Regions from separate parts of the Oleiphilus sp. HI0061 genome, predicted to be linked through region 2. Evidence: predicted binding sites of a transcription regulator. Region 2 holds the regulator's gene; the other holds the start of a gene.
The links. The regulator sigma-54, encoded in region 2, starts transcription at its own class of promoters, with help from an activator protein. The targets are predictions, from matches to a motif close to TGGCACNNNNNTTGCTNT.
Positions count from the first base shown of each region.

Region 1: the regulator sigma-54 is predicted to act here: its motif matches at 4,005-4,022, upstream of fliE (flagellar hook-basal body complex protein FliE).

Region 1 covers NZ_LWFE01001289.1:5,808-19,482, forward strand. Annotated here, with positions in the region: gene A3735_RS20260 (FliH/SctL family protein) at 1-764, opposite strand, end outside; gene fliG (flagellar motor switch protein FliG) at 766-1,788, opposite strand; gene fliF (flagellar basal-body MS-ring/collar protein FliF) at 1,781-3,505, opposite strand; gene fliE (flagellar hook-basal body complex protein FliE) at 3,581-3,955, opposite strand; gene A3735_RS20280 (sigma-54 dependent transcriptional regulator) at 4,198-5,613, opposite strand; gene A3735_RS20285 (PAS domain-containing sensor histidine kinase) at 5,628-6,980, opposite strand; gene A3735_RS20290 (sigma-54 dependent transcriptional regulator) at 7,257-8,660, opposite strand; gene A3735_RS20295 (hypothetical protein) at 8,955-9,260, opposite strand; gene A3735_RS20300 (fibronectin type III domain-containing protein) at 9,410-11,488, opposite strand; gene rnhB (ribonuclease HII) at 11,698-12,306, opposite strand; gene lpxB (lipid-A-disaccharide synthase) at 12,316-13,524, opposite strand; gene lpxA (acyl-ACP--UDP-N-acetylglucosamine O-acyltransferase) at 13,531-13,675, opposite strand, start outside.
Region 2 covers NZ_LWFE01000987.1:71-4,365, forward strand. Annotated here, with positions in the region: partial or broken gene rapZ (RNase adapter RapZ) at 1-701, opposite strand, end outside; gene ptsN (PTS IIA-like nitrogen regulatory protein PtsN) at 744-1,205, opposite strand; gene hpf (ribosome hibernation-promoting factor, HPF/YfiA family) at 1,232-1,540, opposite strand; gene A3735_RS11455 (RNA polymerase factor sigma-54) at 1,643-3,187, opposite strand; gene lptB (LPS export ABC transporter ATP-binding protein) at 3,498-4,223, opposite strand; partial or broken gene A3735_RS30895 (hypothetical protein) at 4,236-4,295, opposite strand, start outside.

The DNA.
Region 1 (13,675 bases), on a different contig from region 2:
TCAATCGTCACTGGCACTTCTTGAGTACCTGAAGCTGTATTATTGACAGCGGTATCCAGCATACTCTGAACAGCTTTTTGAAATCGTTTTTCAACGGTATAGTCAATCACCTGAGCTGAAGTCTTCAGTAAGAAGCCACCAGCTATAACACTTGGATCTTTCACTAGCTCAATACCAGAACCTAAAGCCTCTAGTGCTTTTGAAACAGTTTCATAATCCTGCTCATTGACCTTTAACATTGCCCCTGAGTCCAGCGCTGGCAAACCTTCCATGACTCGAGACAAAGCCAGTGTAAGGCTTGCACTATCAATATTGAGCTCTCGGTGAATCACTGCTCTGGAAAGCGCAACCGCAACATTTAACATCGCCTCTTCAACGACTTGCTGTTGCTGCTGAATGGGGTTAACCAACTGGTTCATTAGGGCATCTAGCTGTGACAATTTTTCGGCAATTTCACCCTGGCCTTGGGCAACCCCTTGTTCGTAACCTTCACTTTTACCGGCCTCCAAACCTTCTGCATGACCCGCAGCACGACCGTCCTCTGAACCTTTAGCGAAACCATCTCGATGGCCTTCTTCAAAGCCGGAGTCATATGCCTGCTTAGTTATTGATTCAATTTGCTGTGCAGTCGGTGGTTTGACTTTCTCCTTTCTGGCGTTTTCTGCCTGACTAGCCGCACGACCGGGATCGCCAATATTCGGCAGCTCCCAGCGTTCGTAGGCGCTCAGTTCACCTAAAGGGACACGCTTGTTTTTGTCACTCATGCTATATCATCGCTTCGCCAGATCCGCCCAGCGCAATTTCACCGGATTCAGACAAGCGTCGAGCAATGGTGAGTATCTCTTTCTGCGCACCTTCTACCTCACTCACCTTAACAGGACCTTTCGCCTCAAGGTCATCACGGAGTAATTCGGCAGCACGCTTAGACATATTCTTAAAGATTTTTTCTTGTAATTCAGTATCAGCACCCTTGAGTGCAACAATAAGAATATCTGAGGAGACTTCCCTGAGGAGCGTTTGTATCCCTCTATCATCAACATCCTTGAGATTATCGAAGACAAACATCAGCTCTTCTATCTCAGTACCGAGTTCAGCATCAACTTCTTTGATACTATCCATCAAGTCGGCTTCAATAGTTGTATCAATAAAGTTCATAATATCTGCCGCACACTTGACACCACCGATCTTACTGGTCTTAGTCGCAGCGTTACCCGAGAACTGTTTTTCGAGAATATCATTCAGCTCTTGCAAAGCCTGTGGCTGAATGCTTTCGAGAGAAGCGACACGCATAATAACGTCAAGACGTACCTTTTCGTCTAATACGCCTAGCACTTCAGCAGCCTGATCTGATTCAAGATATGACAATACAATGGCCTGAATCTGTGGATGCTCATAACGTATAAGCTCCGCTACAGCACGACCATCCATCCATTTAAGCGTATCTAAACCAGTTGTATTACCACCAACAAGAATTCGGTCAATTAAGCTATCCGCCTTGTCCTGACCTAAAGCCTCTGTCAGCATATTCTTGATATACTCATCAGAACCGATTCCCATACCCGTTTGGGATCCGACAGCCTCCAGAAACTCGATCATTACCCCTTCGACCTGTTCCTGACTAATATCTTTCAATGCCGCCATAGAGGTACCCACCCGCTGTACTTCTTTTGGCCCCATATGCTTCAAAACCTGGGCAGCGTCCGCTTCACCCAGGCTCATTAGTAAAATCGCAGCAGCATCTACCCGCGAAACTTTTGGCAGCTTTTTATCGCCGTCACCATCAGTCATCTACATTTACCCATTGACGAATTACCTGAGCAACCCTAGCAGGGTCCTCAGCAATCAAACCTTTCAAGGCATTAAGTTGTCGATCAAAACCTTCCGAAGCCCCCGGTAACAGAAACTCATCAGAGGCACTCAAAGTAACTCGTTCTCCTGCCTCACCTTCACTCATGGCATCCATCTGTGCCAAACCGTCCTCATCTCCCGCTAAAGCAAGCTCTTTCGCTTGAGCGCCAGCTTCAGAAAGATTCTTAAACACTGGTCGAATGACGGTAAAGATAATAATCAAGGCGAACAACATTGCTATGCCTTTGGGCACCAGCTCTTTGAACCACGCCTGTTCCCATATTTCCGGCTCTTGTACGGCTTCCACAAACTTAGGTGCAAAAGGCGTATTAATCACATTTACGCTATCACCTCGTGCGGCTGAGTACCCTACCGCATTCCTTACCAATAGCGTCAAACGCTCAAGCTCTTCAGCCGTCCATGTAGTATAGCTTACCTCACCTGTTTCCGGGTTGATATTCTGTATATCATCAATTGCTACAGCAACCGTTAAGCGCTTTAGCCTACCTTGCTGGTGACGTGTGTAGCTGATTGTGCGGTCCACCTCAAAATTGCGAGTGGTTTGCTTACGCACATTTGTCGGTAAACCTCCTTCACCAGCGCCAGCACCGTTGGCTACTTCAGGGGCAGCACCCGCTGCGGGAGGCTGATTAGCAAGCGCGCCTGGTACACCGCCATCTGTCATCATCTGGCGCTGCTCATCCAAGGTTTGTTCACTTCGGACTGCTTGCATGTCAGGGTTGTAAAACTCTTCCGTTTCTTCAACCTGGGTAAAATCCACATCAGCCGAGACTTCTGACCTGAAACGATCCGCCCCGAGGATAGGACTCAATATACCTGTAATTCGCTCATTTAGAACTTTTTCCATTTTACGCGAATACTCAAACTCCCTTGAAACCAGCTTGTCTTCTTCGGACTCGTTGTTCCGAGACAATAGATTACCCTTTTGATCAACAACAGTAACTTTGCTCATATCCATTTCCGGCACACTTCCGGCGACGAGATTAACAATCGAGTCAACCTGCTCACGTGTCACTGGCCGCATAGAAGAGGTCTCGATCAAAACTGATGCACTAGGTTCTCTTGAGTCACGAACAAACACCGACCTCTTCGGAATAGCCAAATGAACTCTGGCGCTACGGATATTTCTGAAACTGGATATTGATCGCGCCAGCTCACCTTCCAGGCCTCGCTTAAATCGTGTCGACTCCATAAACTGGCTAGTACCCAAGGCCTGATCCTGGTCAAGGATCTCATAGCCGACACTGTTATCGCTTGTAATGCCATTCGCTGCCAGCTTCATTCTTGCTTCATGAACCCTGCCCGCTTCAACAAGCAATATGCCGGTACGGTGATCCATCTTGAAGTCAACACCATTCAAGTTAAGAATGCTTGAAACTTCTTCCAGGTCCTGAGCTTCTACCGAGCTCATCAACGGCTGATAGTCCGGCTCCTGAAGCCATAAAACAAGCGCCAAACCGAGGGCAACACTCGCGGCCAAACCTACCATCAAACCTACTTGCCGAAAGATTCCAAGCCGGTTTATACCGGTCATCAAGTCACTTTCAGTGCCGACAACGTCAGGCTCACCCGAGATACCACCCACCTGAGCGGGCAATGCTGAGTCTGTACCTGTATCTGTGGGTGCGAGTGCCATAAGTTAACCTTTTACTAAAATCCAAATAAGCAGTGCTTGTTCAAATACCAATCATTACAAACGAGAAGCAAACACTTAAACCGGCATTTTCATAATATCCTGATACGCCTGTACAACCTTATTCCTTACTTGCGTCAACGCCTGAAAAGATACCGATGCTTTCTGAGATTGCACCATTACCTGCGAAAGCGTAACGCTTGGGTCACCCTGCTCAAAAGCCTTAGCCATTTGACCCGCTTTTAATTGTGTATCATTGACCGAGCCAACCGCACTAGACAGCATGTCACTGAATTTAGGTGTTTGGCTCGCTTCCTGGGTGGCATTAATTTTTGTAGGAGATATTTCTTCAGTCTGAACCTGAGTTTTCTGAACCTGCGCACGCAGATTTTTCATCTCAGCCAGCACCTGATTGATATCTGCTCTAGCCCCTACGGAGTTAATCCCAGACATACATCCCCCTTGTCAAAATTTCGTTACTAAAAATACGCTTAAGTTAGTAACTGCATAAAGCGGGCCAATTCACAGACAAGCTGAAATTATAGATAGATTGGAAGGTTTAACATGATAGCATTGCTAATTCTTAGCAATAACAAAAAAAGGGAGCATACGCTCCCATACAGATCATCAGCAGATTGACGAAATCCTGTTGTAACAGGCAACTAGCAGAGCCACCCGTACACTCAATTCGATACCTAGGCAGCCATTTCAGCTGCAATATCGATACCCTGCTCTCTCATTTGAGCAAGCTTATACCTCAAGGTTCTTGGGCTAATACCTAGCTTCTCGGCAGCATTCTTCTTTCTGCCATTTTCTTGACGCAAGGTATCGATAATTATTTGATATTCTCGAAGCTTTAGATCTTTACCTAAACCTGTTCGAGAGTTTGGCTCAACCTCGACCTGCACCGACCTAACTTGCTCAGTCGGAACCTCTTGCTTGGATTCAAGTATCCAGTTAGCCGACTCGGATAAATCCAAGCATAGGTCGCTAACCTTAACCACACCATTGCAGGCCATAATCAGCGAACGCTGAATCGCATTATCAAGCTCTCGGACATTTCCCGGCCAATGGTATTGAGACAAGTAAGTCTCTACACCCTCACCAAACTCCATTTTTTCACGCTTCATTTTGCTAGAATGCTCAGCAAGCAAGCGTTTAGCCAGCGGCCAAATATCCATAGGACGCTCTCGCAAAGGCTTCCAGGCCATGGGAAACACGCTCAGACGATAATACAAATCTTCTCTAAACTTTCCTTCGTTTACGTACTCTTTTAAATCACGGTTTGTCGTCGCCAATACCCGTACATCCAAAGGAATCGCTTTTCTTCCGCCAACTCGCTCCACTTCACGTTCTTGCAGAACCCTAAGTAGTTTTGCCTGCAAGCCTAGATCCATTTCAGATATTTCATCTAGCAATAAGGTTCCGCCATTGGCAAGCTCAAACTTACCGGGCGAACTTGCATACGCGCCGGTAAAAGCCCCTTTCTCATGGCCAAACAGTGTTGCTTCTAGCATATTCTCTGGGATTGCTGCGCAATTCAAAGCAACAAAAGGTTTGTTCTTTCGCGATGATGACTCGTGAATATATCTCGCCAATACTTCTTTACCCGTACCACTTTCACCTGAAATCATTACTGTCGAATCAGATTCAGCAACTTTGCGAGCGACTTCAAAAAATTGCTTAGAGAATGGATCTTCAGCAACAGGCCCTTTCTCATCACTAGACTTTTCTTCAGATGTATCACCAAGCCCCAAAATTTTAATAATTGATTGAATTAAGGTTTTTGGTTCGAAAGGTTTTACTAAATAGTCTGCGGCACCACTTTGCATAGCTTCAACAGCCAGCTTAATTTGACCATAGGCAGTGATAAGCATCATCGGCAAACCAGGATATTTTAACTTAACCTGCTGCAAGAGCTCGTGGCCATCCATTCCCGGCATATTTACATCACTTATCACTACATCAAAATGCGCGTTTTCAAGCTCCTTCAATGCATTCTCAGCACAGTCCGCTTCTACGAAGCCCATCCCTGCAAGCTGTAATGTTGTACACAGTGCTTCTCTTAATTCCTTATCATCTTCCACAATTAATACTTTGGTCGCTGACATGACTTATTTACCTCTTAACACTGAGCAAAATTATTATTAGTAGGAGTAACATTAATTGACGGCAGGTCAATCATTGCAGTCACCCCTTTCTTGGATGAACGCATTCTGAAATTACCTTTATGCGCCTTAACAACAGACTGAACTACCGCCAGCCCAAGGCCAGTCCCTTTTTGCTTGGTTGTATAAAACGGTTCAAAAATCTTACTCCTGTGCTGGCCAGGAATACCAGGACCGCTATCTCTAATCACAAGACACACAGCCCCATCCTCCTTAACCCCAACACTAATCTTTATTGTTAATGGCGTTTCCTTGCTAACTGCAGAACATTCCCAAGCTTCAATACTGTTATTTACCAAATTAAGACAAGCCCCTACCAAGGCATCTTTATTGCATAAGACTTCAGCATTAGACGCTTCTATATCCCACTCGCTCTCAACACTTGCGGCATCCATCACTGGAACGGCTGCAAGCTTAAGCGCGAGTATGAAATCATTTAGCGGCATACGTTCAACTAAGCGCTCATCTCCTTTCGCGAAGATAAGCATATCCCTAATCTGATGTTCCAAATGCGTTAAACGAGACATTACTTTTTCCGACAAGTCCACGCGCATCGATTCATCTAATTCAGGCTGACAAAGGTGGCCCGCATACAACATTGCTGTAGATAAGGGCGTACGAATCTGATGAGCAAGGCTAGCAACCATCTTACCCAAAGAGCTCAAACGTTCGGCCCTGCTTACTTGCTCCTGCAACAATCTTGTTTCAGTCAGATCACTAAGGAGTACCAGCTGACCCGGCCCGGATGACATAGAACGAGTTTCAATTTTCACTCTTCGGCCATCTTTTAAAGAAACCTCGTGTCCATCATCGTGCTTTGGCGAAAAACTTCTCGCAATAACATCGACCCAGGCCAAACCTTTCAGCGGTTCGCCAAGTAGATCCATTGCCGCAGGATTACATTCTGTGACTAAACCTTTTTCATCTAGAACAACAACACCTGCCGGAAGCACCTCCAACAAGGTAGACAAGCGATTAGCTAGGTCTTCTTTTTCCTTGCGCTGTGCTTGCTTTTGACTTTCTTCAAGTGAAAGATCACTCTTGAGTTGACTAACCTTGTTCTCAAGGTTTCGGTATGATGAGGTTAATTGCGAAGACAAGTGGTCAAACAAGGACAAAGCTTCTTCGACTTTCTGCTCACCGTTATCTTGAGTAGAGTCAATTTGTCCCTGAAATTTGAATGCAGCATTACCCTCTATTGAAGTGCTGCCAGAACTATCATGCGCAACGCGCGAAACACGTGCATTGATTGCCTCCGAGCTAATAAAAGCAGGTTCATCTATCCAGGTTGCTAGTTTTTGTTGTCCCATGGCTTACCTACATCATTCAGTCAAAACAGTGTGGAATACTATTCGCTTATTTGTCAGCCAAACGCTCTGCGCAGCTCAAATAAGCTTTAACAACCTGATCTAAGCACTATGTAGGCCAAAGTATTTTTTTTCTTTATTATCAGCAACTTAATTGTAGCAATATGATAACAACCCGAAAGATAAGACAATTTTATGACGCCATAAAACGAAAAAAGCACGCAAAACTGCGTGCTGACATATTTTTGACTGAGCAAGAATAGTTAAGAAATATAATACCTAGGCATTCAAGCCGTATTTGCGCACCTTTTCAACCAAAGTTGTACGACGTATACGAAGTTTTTCGGCAGCGCGAGCAACCACACCAGAAGCCTCATCCAAAGCTTGTTGAATAAGCGACTTTTCCAAATTTGCCAGGTAATCCTTTAGATCGATACCATTTACAGGCAACAAGGCTGGTGAATCCATACTCGCCATTCCAGGGGCATTTTGTAGCTGCAGATCATCGGTCTGAACAACGTCATCAGTTTCTTCTATATGGCGATATTTTTGCGGTAACTCCTGAACACCAACAACATCATAAGGGTGCATAATACCCAGGCGCTCGACAAGGTTAGCCAACTCACGAATATTTCCAGGCCACTCATGACGACATAGACTCAGTATTGCAGCAGAATTAAATCTGATTGAGCCACGCTTCTCAGTCTCCATCCTTGAAATCAGCTCATTGAGCAGAAGAGGGATATCTTCAACACGATCTTTTAGTGCAGGCATCTCAATAGGAAATACATTCAAACGGTAATAAAGGTCCTCACGGAAATCACCACTGGTAATCATATCCTCAAGGTTTTTATGCGTTGCCGCAATGATACGAACATCAGTGTCTAATGTTTTATTTCCCCCAACCCTTTCGAATGTCCTCTCCTGCAAGACCCTTAGAATCTTAACCTGCATGTTCAGCGGCATGTCGCCAATTTCATCTAGAAAAAGCGTACCACCTTCAGCCAGTTCGAATCGACCTGCACGCGCAGTAATGGCGCCGGTAAAAGCACCCTTTTCATGACCGAACAATTCACTTTCCAACAACTCCGCCGGAATAGCACCACAGTTGACAGGCACAAAAGGCTTGTTTCTACGGTGCGAATTATAATGCAAGTTCCTGGCAACTACTTCTTTACCAGTACCCGATTGCCCTGTAATCAAGACGCTCACATCTTTATCCGCAACCTGTGCCATTAAAGCTCTAACATCTTGAACGCCGCGACTAGTACCTACAAGACTTCTAAAAAGCTCTACCTGACGCTGCTTACCACGCCCTGTTTGCGCCGAGTATTGTTCACGATAAACCTGGGCACGATATAAACTATCTAGCGTCTTATTATAGTTAAGAGGATAATCAAGTTGCGCAATGACCTTTCGTCTAAGAATATCATCAAGCCCGTCTAGAGCAGCATCACCTAGCCCTAGCACAGGAACACCCTCATCCCACTCATGTAAATCTTTAACGATCTGCTCAACCGGCTCCGAGTCTGCTCCCAAAAAAACGACACTTAAGTGCTCTGGCTCAATTGCATGCTCTTCAATAGTAGAGCGCCAACCTGACAAGGATGCGCTAAGAACACTTTCACCAAGAAAGGATAAAATAACAGAGATATCACGAAGCACTTCTTGGTTATTATGCATAACCAAAACTTTCATATCCTGGGCCATAGATGGACCTTATAGTTGTTTATTTTTTGGGTTTAACTTGAAGTAATGAATAGAGCAAAACAGTAAACTTTTGCACCCATGAGTACGCTCGAGCGGTTAATTGCAAAAAGCGATTATTCTTCAATATTCGATATCTAGCAATTAAAGTACGGATAGATTAATTAGTCAATTAAGTGGCGCAAAAAAGACGAAATAAGCGCCACATAAATAAATGTTCAAAATTTTGTCACTTATCTTATAAGTTATTGCCAGCGCAATAAAACTCAATCAAGCTTTATATTGAGACGAATCCAGATAGGTATTCGCAGCCTTACTTTCGCGGGTAATCTGCTTAAGTTCCATAGAGATCTCATCTCTATGCTTCAAGCTATCTTTTAGCACCAGAGAGTAAACTTTTTCATAGCGCCTCAAGATCGATAAAAGCTGTGCCCTATCTTCTTTAGTTCGCATACTAGCAATAACTGCCTGAAGCTCGACACGCACCTGAGCATCGAGCTCAGTTAAAAGCGCCCAATCCTGCTTGTCATTAGCATCTTTTAGTTGTTTAGCAATATTTAGAAACCGTTCGTTCACGCCATGCCACCTAATGATATTCAAGCACTCAATAATGAAGCAATACACACAAACAATGCAAGTTAAGATCCGCCCCCATGGAAACGAAAAAAGGCGATAATTACAACATTATCGCCTTAGCCTTAGTTACTGATCAACGTTAACTGATCTCAGATCGTTAAGGAAATTATTTCCGATTCCTCACTCTGAACACCGTCGATATCGATAGTCAAAATCACAAAATAATAAGTGCCTGCTACCATATCATCGATCTGCGCACTGGTATCCGAGCCACTACCTACAACAACACTTTGAGCTAAGTTTGATGCATCTGTACCATATCGAATAAGGTAACTGTCAATTTCGTTTAAATCTAGAGCAGTACCATCCGCTCTTTCTTCTGGAATTGACCACTCCAAGGCTATCGACTGTAAAACCTCAAGCTCATTAATTTCTACATTAGCAACTGACGACACCTGCTGCCCCACAGAATTGGATACAATGACATCATAAGCTCCGGCATCTGCAACAGAGGCAGCCTCAATACTTAATGAGCTCGCGTTAGCACCTGATATCTGAACACCATCTTTACGCCAGGTATAACTCAAGTCACCACCGCCTGTCGCAACGATCGACAGCACTGCCGTCTCACCCTCATCAATAGCGGTAGATTGCGGTTGCGAAGCAATGACGACAGGCGCAATGGAAATCACTTCATTCACCTGAATCGTCGCATTAACAGATGTTTGCGAGCCTACCGAATTCGTCACGCTGACACTATACACACCACTATCTGAGACTGAAGCTGAAGCGAAAGAGAGTGAGCTTGAGGTCGCGCCGCTAATCGCTACCCCACCCTTAAACCACTGATACACCAACTCACCACCGCCACTCGCAGCGACAGATAGTACCGCTCCCTCTCCTTCATCTACACTAACAGAAGTAGGTTGCGTAGAAATTTGAACAGGGTCTATCACAACTACTGGTGGCAATTCGTTAACTACTACTAAAGCAGTCAAAGACTCCAGGGTACCTGACTCATCGCTCACCAGAACATCATAACTGCCTGAGTCGGAAGTATCTGCAGCTGAAATCAATAGTGAACTTAGTACCGCCCCTTGAAGCTCAACACCATCTCTACGCCACTGATAGCTTAGCTCGCCACCGGTAGCTCCCACACTTAATAAGACCTCTTCCAACTCATCAACAATTACACCTTGAGGCTGGCTAATAATTTCGAGGTCAGGAGTCTCGTTAAGCTCTGCTACGTCGTTATAGGAATCATTCGTTTCCTGTCTAACCGCCGCAAATGTCTCGGCATGTTCACTATCTGGAAGCGCTTGCTCTAGATCTAATGCAATTTCGCTTGCCTCTAGAAAAACCTCATCCAGAGTAATCTGTTCATCGCCCTCAGTACTTTGAGCCCCTAGAACGCCATCACTGGCAATCACTTCCTCTACATGTTCGATTACTTCTTCAATCGTATCCCAACGACCCAGCTCAACCATTGACAAGAAAGAGGCTGACAAAACACCCATTTCCAGTTCTGCTTTTGTAATTGAACTATACGACTCAATAGCAGTTAAATCTGCTGGCGCCAAACGCATCGCACCAGCATCTAGATCTAGCAAGTCTTCAATGTGAGCGATAGATTCCTGAATACTATCAGCTGTCAAACCAATAGATTTAGCCTCCGCATGAGCTGCCGCCATATGCGTTAATGGGCTAAGATGAACATTATACTCCCGCCCTGCCACAATACCTGAAGCAACCGAGCGCAAACTAAAGCCAGACCCTGGGTTAAAGCTTTCACCAAAAGAAACGCCTTGCCCATCATTATCAATACAACCTTCCGTTGTATCGCACTTCATTCTGGTTCGACTATCAGCTGTCACTTCGACAACAACTGAGCCTTGTGAAATTTCCTGCTCAAGATTAAAGGTGTAGCGACCATTAGAGTCTGTTCTGACTGGACTCACCATTGGATTAACAGAACGAATAGTCTTGCCACCCTGCTCTTCTACTGAGTATAAGTTTACCAAGCCTTCTGAAACGACCCCTTTTATAGCGGTACCGCTAATCGTTGTAGTCACGGTATTGGTATTACCATCATCCGGAGTGGAATTTGACTCTTCACTGCCGCCACCAGAACCACAAGCCGTTAAAAGAATGGCCACACTTGAAGCTAATAGGTTCTTTGTAAGAGCGGCAATTCGCTTTTCACCAGTGTTGAGGAAAAATGTATGCATGAGAAGATTCCACTATTAAATTTCGATCTTGAGTAAGGAAATCTTAGCGCCAGAACACTTAAATTGACGGATAAACATCATTATTTAGCAACAAAAAGCGTCAACTTTTCGACAAATGATAAAAAATGTGAAATCGATGACAGGTGATACAGCACAAAGTTCACAAAAAATCCGCCAGAGTCTAAGAAACAAGCACTAGGAGTTTTTATTTATTTGTGCTCGAGAAGCTGCTTTACAGGTTTGAATGAACGCCGATACAGATTATTGACGCCTAATTGACGAAGCGCTTCTAGGTGCGCTTTAGTGGGGTAGCCTTTATGCTGTGCAAGGCCATAACCTGGATATTCCTTATCCAACTCTTTCATTTCTCTATCCCTTGAAACTTTTGCGATAATTGAAGCAGCCGCAATACAAGCAACTCGTGAGTCACCCTTTACCACTGCTTCACTAGGAATATTTAGTTGAGGGCAGCGATTGCCGTCAATCAAAACATATTCCGGTTTTATTGAAAGCGATTCGACCGCTCTTTTCATTGCCAACATCGATGCATGCAAAATATTGATTTCATCAATTTCTTCGACACTGGCCCGAGTAATGCTACACGCTAATGCTTTTTCATGAATCTCATCAAACAACATCTCGCGTTTTTTTTCAGAAAGTTTCTTTGAGTCAGCCAAACCTTCAATAGGGTTTGCTGGATCGAGAATAACTGCGGCAGCTACGACTGGCCCAACTAAAGGCCCACGACCCACCTCATCTACACCAGCAAGCAGCTCACCATTATACTGACAAACAAAAGCTTCATATTCCTTAGTCACAATACTTCCTTATTTGCCACTTTCTATCAGCTTAACTACCGCGTCAGCGGCTTGTTCACTTGCATTTAACCTCAAGCTTTTATGCAGTTCACTAAACGACTCTTGAGTTTCAGTTGCCTTAGAAGGTAAAAAGCGCTCCATTACCTGCTTTCCAATTAATTCTGGCTGAGCATCATCCTGAACTAGCTCGGGAACAAGCTCTCGACCAGCCAGCAAATTAGGCAATGATATGAAAGGAGCCTTCAGTAAGCGCTTCATAATATAGTGCGTAATCTTGGAGACTCGATAGGATACAACCATTGGACGATTTACCAGCATCGCTTCGAGCGTTGCAGTGCCCGACGCCAATACAATCACATCACTTGCAGCCATCACCTCACGCGAGCGACCTGAAATCAAGGTTAGCGGCAGGTTTACCTCGCAATCGTCTAACAAGGATAAAATTTGCTCTTTGCGCGCCTCATTAACATAAGGTAAAACAAATTTGATATTGGGGTCGCGCTCATACAACCAACACGCAGTATCAAGAAAGCTCTTACCTATATAAGAAATCTCACCTGCTCGACTTCCGGGAAGCAGTGCTACCAGTTTCGCATTTTGATCCAAGCCCAAAGCCTCACGAGCCGAGCTTTTATCTGAATGTTCTGGAATGCTGTCAGCCAGAGGGTGACCAACAAATCGTACTGCAACGTCATGCGCTTTATAAAATTTTGCCTCAAACGGAAAGAGAGTCAACATCAGATCGACTGCACGCGCTATTTTAAAAATACGCTTCTGACGCCATGCCCAAACAGAGGGGCTAACATAATGACCGGTTTTCAAGCCCTTTTTGCGCAAGGCCAATTCCAAGCCTATATTGAAGTCAGGGGCATCAATGCCAATAAAAGCATCCGGGCGTGATTTTAGAAAATGTTGTTTTAGGCGACGCCGAATACCAATCAGCTCAAAAATACGCCCAAGCACCTCAACAAGCCCCATAACAGAAAGCCGTTCCATTGGTACATGAGAGTTAAAACCCTCAGCTAGCATTAAAGGGCCACCAATACCTTCGAACCGAGCATTGGGATAACGCTTAAGCAGGGACTTGATCAAACCCGCACCTAAAATATCTCCGGAGGCTTCACCGGCTACCATTGCGATAGTCACTGGACGTTCAGATACAACGTTATCTGAAAGTTGTTCTTGAACCGATTGGTGTTCTTCAGCGCTACCCTTCATATCAGCCTAACGAATAATGCCCCGAGATGAGTTCTTGATACTTTCAACGAAGTGAGCAACATGTGCAGACGAAGCCGCTGCCTCTTCTAGCTCAATAAGCGCATCCTTCAAGTTCAAGCCTTGACGATAGATAACTTTATAGGCACGCTTT
Region 2 (4,295 bases):
CATTTACTGAGAAAGTTAATGATATCTTCCTTCATTAGTATGGATTCGGGTTGGGCGTTCATGAAGTCTACGACGGGCTTATCTAATCCACTAAAAGTACGAAGGTTTGGGTCCCAGTATGGGTTTGGCAAACAGCGAACGTCGAATACGTAATCTGCATCGCTAGGAACACCATTTTTGAAACCAAATGATTGAAAGAGTATGGCGAGCTCTTGCTCTCGTTTGCCTGTCACTCTAAGTTTTATGAGGTCTCTTAACTCGTATAGGGTTAGTTTCGTAGTGTCGACAGTCAGGTCAGCTTTTAGTGCCAGCTGGTCGAGAAGCGTTCTTTCGGTTTCAATCGCTTCGGTGAGTGAGTGTGTTGTGCTGCTAAGTGGGTGTTTGCGTCGAGTATCGTGAAAGCGCTTTAGGAGCGTCTCACTTTGTGCGTCAAGAAAAATGATATCGACATCAATCTCCATCTGCTTTAGCTTCTCGTAAACTTGGGGGAATGCTTCTATTCCACCCTGCAGATTTCTAGCATCGATACTGATCGCAACGTTACTTAACCTTGTATCTTTACCTTGTAGTGATTGTTTACCAAGGTTTAGTAAAAGCCCAACCGGTAAATTATCAATGCAGTAATACCCCATGTCTTCAAGGACGTGAAGGGCCGTGCTTTTTCCGGAACCGGATCTGCCACTGACAATAACGAGCTTCATAAGAAGTTCCTAGCAATTTTGAGCTTCTAAGGTTTGTAGGTCTTAAGCAATTATTTTCTGATAAAGTTCAGTGCCTGTAGCAGATTCCCTTAAACTATCGCAAAAAGCAGTGTTGTTGAACTTCTCTGCAATTTGACTTAAAAGATCCAGGTGCTCGCTCGTCGCCTCGGAGGGGACAAGTAAAACGAAAAGAATATCAACGTCTTCGTTATCTATCGAGTCAAAAGGTATCTTTTTTTCAAGTGTAAATAGACAACCAATAACTTGTTTGCAGTTTTCCAGTCTGCTGTGGGGAATGGCAATTCCTTGCCCAACTCCCGTGCTTCCCAGTCGTTCACGAGAAATAAGGTTGTCAAATATTTCAGTTTCATCAAGATGAGGAAATTGTTTTGAGACCAGGTGTGCAGCCTGTTGAAGAACTTTTTTCTTGCTACCACCGGGCAAACCGCGTTGGGTTAGCTCCGGTGACAAGATGGCCTCGATAGTAATTTTATTTTCAGACATTTTTCGACTCTAAAGATCGCTAATAACTAGCGTGCTGCTGCGCCGTGTGCGCGGTCAACTTTCTTTTCCTTGTGCTTAAGAATTTGACGGTCTAGCTTATCAACTAGCTGGTCGATAGCGGCATACATGTCGTCGTTCTCGGCGTGGCCGTGGATATCTGCACCAGCGATATGTAGCGTTGATTCAGCAATATGTGCTTGTTTCGATACAGAAAGGGTTACCTGTACGTTGCTAATGCCGCCAATATGGCGCTCTAGCTTTTGCAATTTGGTTTTCACATATTCTTTAAGTGCATCAGTTAAATCTACATGATGGCCAGTGATATTTAATTGCATAGTATTCTCCTATCATCGTTATTTTTAGCGAGAGTTGAATATTGACTCACTTTTCGCTTATCAAATCAACTTGCTGCAGGCAGCAAGTTATCAAATATTGTATTAAACCAATCTTTTTCTTTCGTTCGATGGGGGGATCGACATCGCTTCGCGGTATTTTGCGATAGTGCGGCGGGCGACGTTAATTCCTTGCTCTTTCAACAAGTCGGCAATCTTGCTATCGCTAAGAGGTTTTTTAGGGTTTTCTGCTGATATTAACTTCTTAATAATTGCGCGAATCGCTGTTGACGAGCACTCTCCGCCAGTAGTTGTGCTGACGTGGCTTGAGAAAAAGTATTTGAGTTCAAATATGCCTCGTGGCGTATGCATGTACTTTTGTGTTGTCACACGAGATATGGTGGACTCATGCATTTCTACCGCTTCAGCAATATCATGTAAAATCAGCGGCTTCATCGCTTCATCACCATAGTCAAGGAAGCCTTGTTGGTGAGCTACTATCTTACTTGCCACTTTTAGAAGCGTCTCGTTACGACTTTGTAGGCTTTTAATAAACCACTTTGCTTCTTGAAGTTGATCCTTCATAAAGGTGTTGTCGTTACTGGAGTCAGCTCTCTTTATAAACGAAGCATAATTTGCATTGACCCTTATTTTTGGCGCAATCTCTGGGTTGAGCTCAACTTTCCAGCGTCCTTTTTCTTTCTTTACGACGACATCTGGCACAATGTACTCAGGCTCGGAAGAAGCAATGGATTCACCTGGTTTAGGGTTCAAAGACTGAATTAGAGAGATAACCTCTTTCAGTTCATGCTCTTTAAGGCGGCTGCGTCGCATTAGTTGAGCGTAGTCTCTTGATCCTAATAAGTTCAGGTAGTGGCTGATTACAAGCTTTGCTTGTGGTAGCCAGGGCGTATCTTTTGGTAGCTGGCGTAACTGTAGCAGCAAACAGTCGGGCAGGTCTTTGGCAAATACCCCAGGTGGATCAAAGTGCTGCACGCGTTTTAAGACGGCTTCAACTTCATCTAATTCAACCGGGTCTTCGTCATCTGAGTTGTGCAGCCCCTCGTGTATCTCTTCAACGGTATTCGTTAGGTAGCCGTCTGTATCTGTTGCGTCGATTAATGACATCGCAATGTATCGGTCGCGATCAGACATGGGGGTAAGGTTAAGTTGCCAATCTAGATGATCTGCAAGAGACTCGGTAGCAGCGTTTCTTTGTTCGAAGGCATTGTTGTCATCTTCGGGAACGGGACCACTGGGCGCATTGTTTGTATATATGTCATCCCAAGCCGTATCAACAGGCAGATCTTCCGGTATAGTATCTGACCACTCTTCACTAGGCGTGTCGGCTTCATTACTAGCAGGTGCTTCGCTCGAACTGGTGTCTGTACTACTGCTTTGTTGGTTGTCCTGAGAGGCGTACTCGTTGCCATCATTTTGATGACTTTCATTCTGATTTTCTTGTTTATCACTTGTATTTCCAGGCTCGTTGTTATCGTCCTGGAGTTCGAGCATAGGATTAGATTCCAATGCTTCTTGTATTTCGTTTTGAAGGTCAAGAGTCGACAATTGTAGCAAGCGGATTGCTTGCTGCAATTGAGGTGTCATTGTCAGTTGTTGACCGAGCTTTAATTGGAGAGAAACCTTCATGTTCATGAGGATGTCACCAACTTAAGACTTAAATTTTGAATCATGTATTGTCGCTTATTATATTTTGCGGAAATGGTCGCTGTGAATAAACGTATTTATATTTACTTCATTTACACAAGTGTAGTGCGAAGATAGCAAAGTGTGAAACAAATAAAAGTATATTTACGTTACCAGCCTACAAATAATTGTTTTAGATCAAGTTATCGTCTTGTTGACGTGAAAATTGCATGCTACTCATTTCTAAGCTGAAAGTCATGCTTAATTGTTTGTATATGCTGTTCGAATCGAATGCTATGAACTAGCCACTGGCTTATAATTTGAATTGATTGCCCAAGTAGACTTGTTTGACCTTTTCATTATTCAGAATGTCTTCAGCACTTCCTGAAGCAATGATATGGCCATCACCAACAATATAGGCTTTTTCACAAATATCCAGCGTTTCTCTAACGTTGTGATCGGTTATGAGTACGCCGATATTTTTACTTTTAAGGTGAGAGACGATTGACTTGATGTCGTTGACCGATATTGGGTCGACACCTGCGAAGGGCTCATCGAGTAGAATGAAGTCAGGCTCCATTGCTAAAGCTCTGGCTATTTCCACTCGCCTACGTTCACCGCCTGACAAGGCCATGCCAAGACTATCTTTGATGTGAGTGATGTGAAACTCTTCGAGTAAGGCTTCCATTCTTTGTCGCCTTTCGCTGCGAGAAAGATCTTTTCTAATCTCTAGTACCGCCAGGATATTGTCTCGAACACTTAACTTTCTAAATATTGAAGCTTCCTGGGGCAGGTAGCCGACACCGTTTCGTGCCCTATCATGCATAGCCATGGATGATAGGTCGGTATCATTAACTGATATCTTGCCTTTATCATGCTTAACCAGGCCTACAATCATATAGAAACAAGTGGTTTTACCAGCACCGTTAGGGCCGAGCAGCCCGATCACTTCACCGCTGTTGATAGTCAGGGAAACATCTTTAACTATTTGGCGTTTATCATAGGCCTTGGCTAGGTTTTCTGCTTTTAAAGTTTTCATTGTTGCTCAGGTCTATTGCTTTTGCTCGGCACCGGACTCGGCATTTGGAGCAGGTTCGAGTGGCAGTTTGTT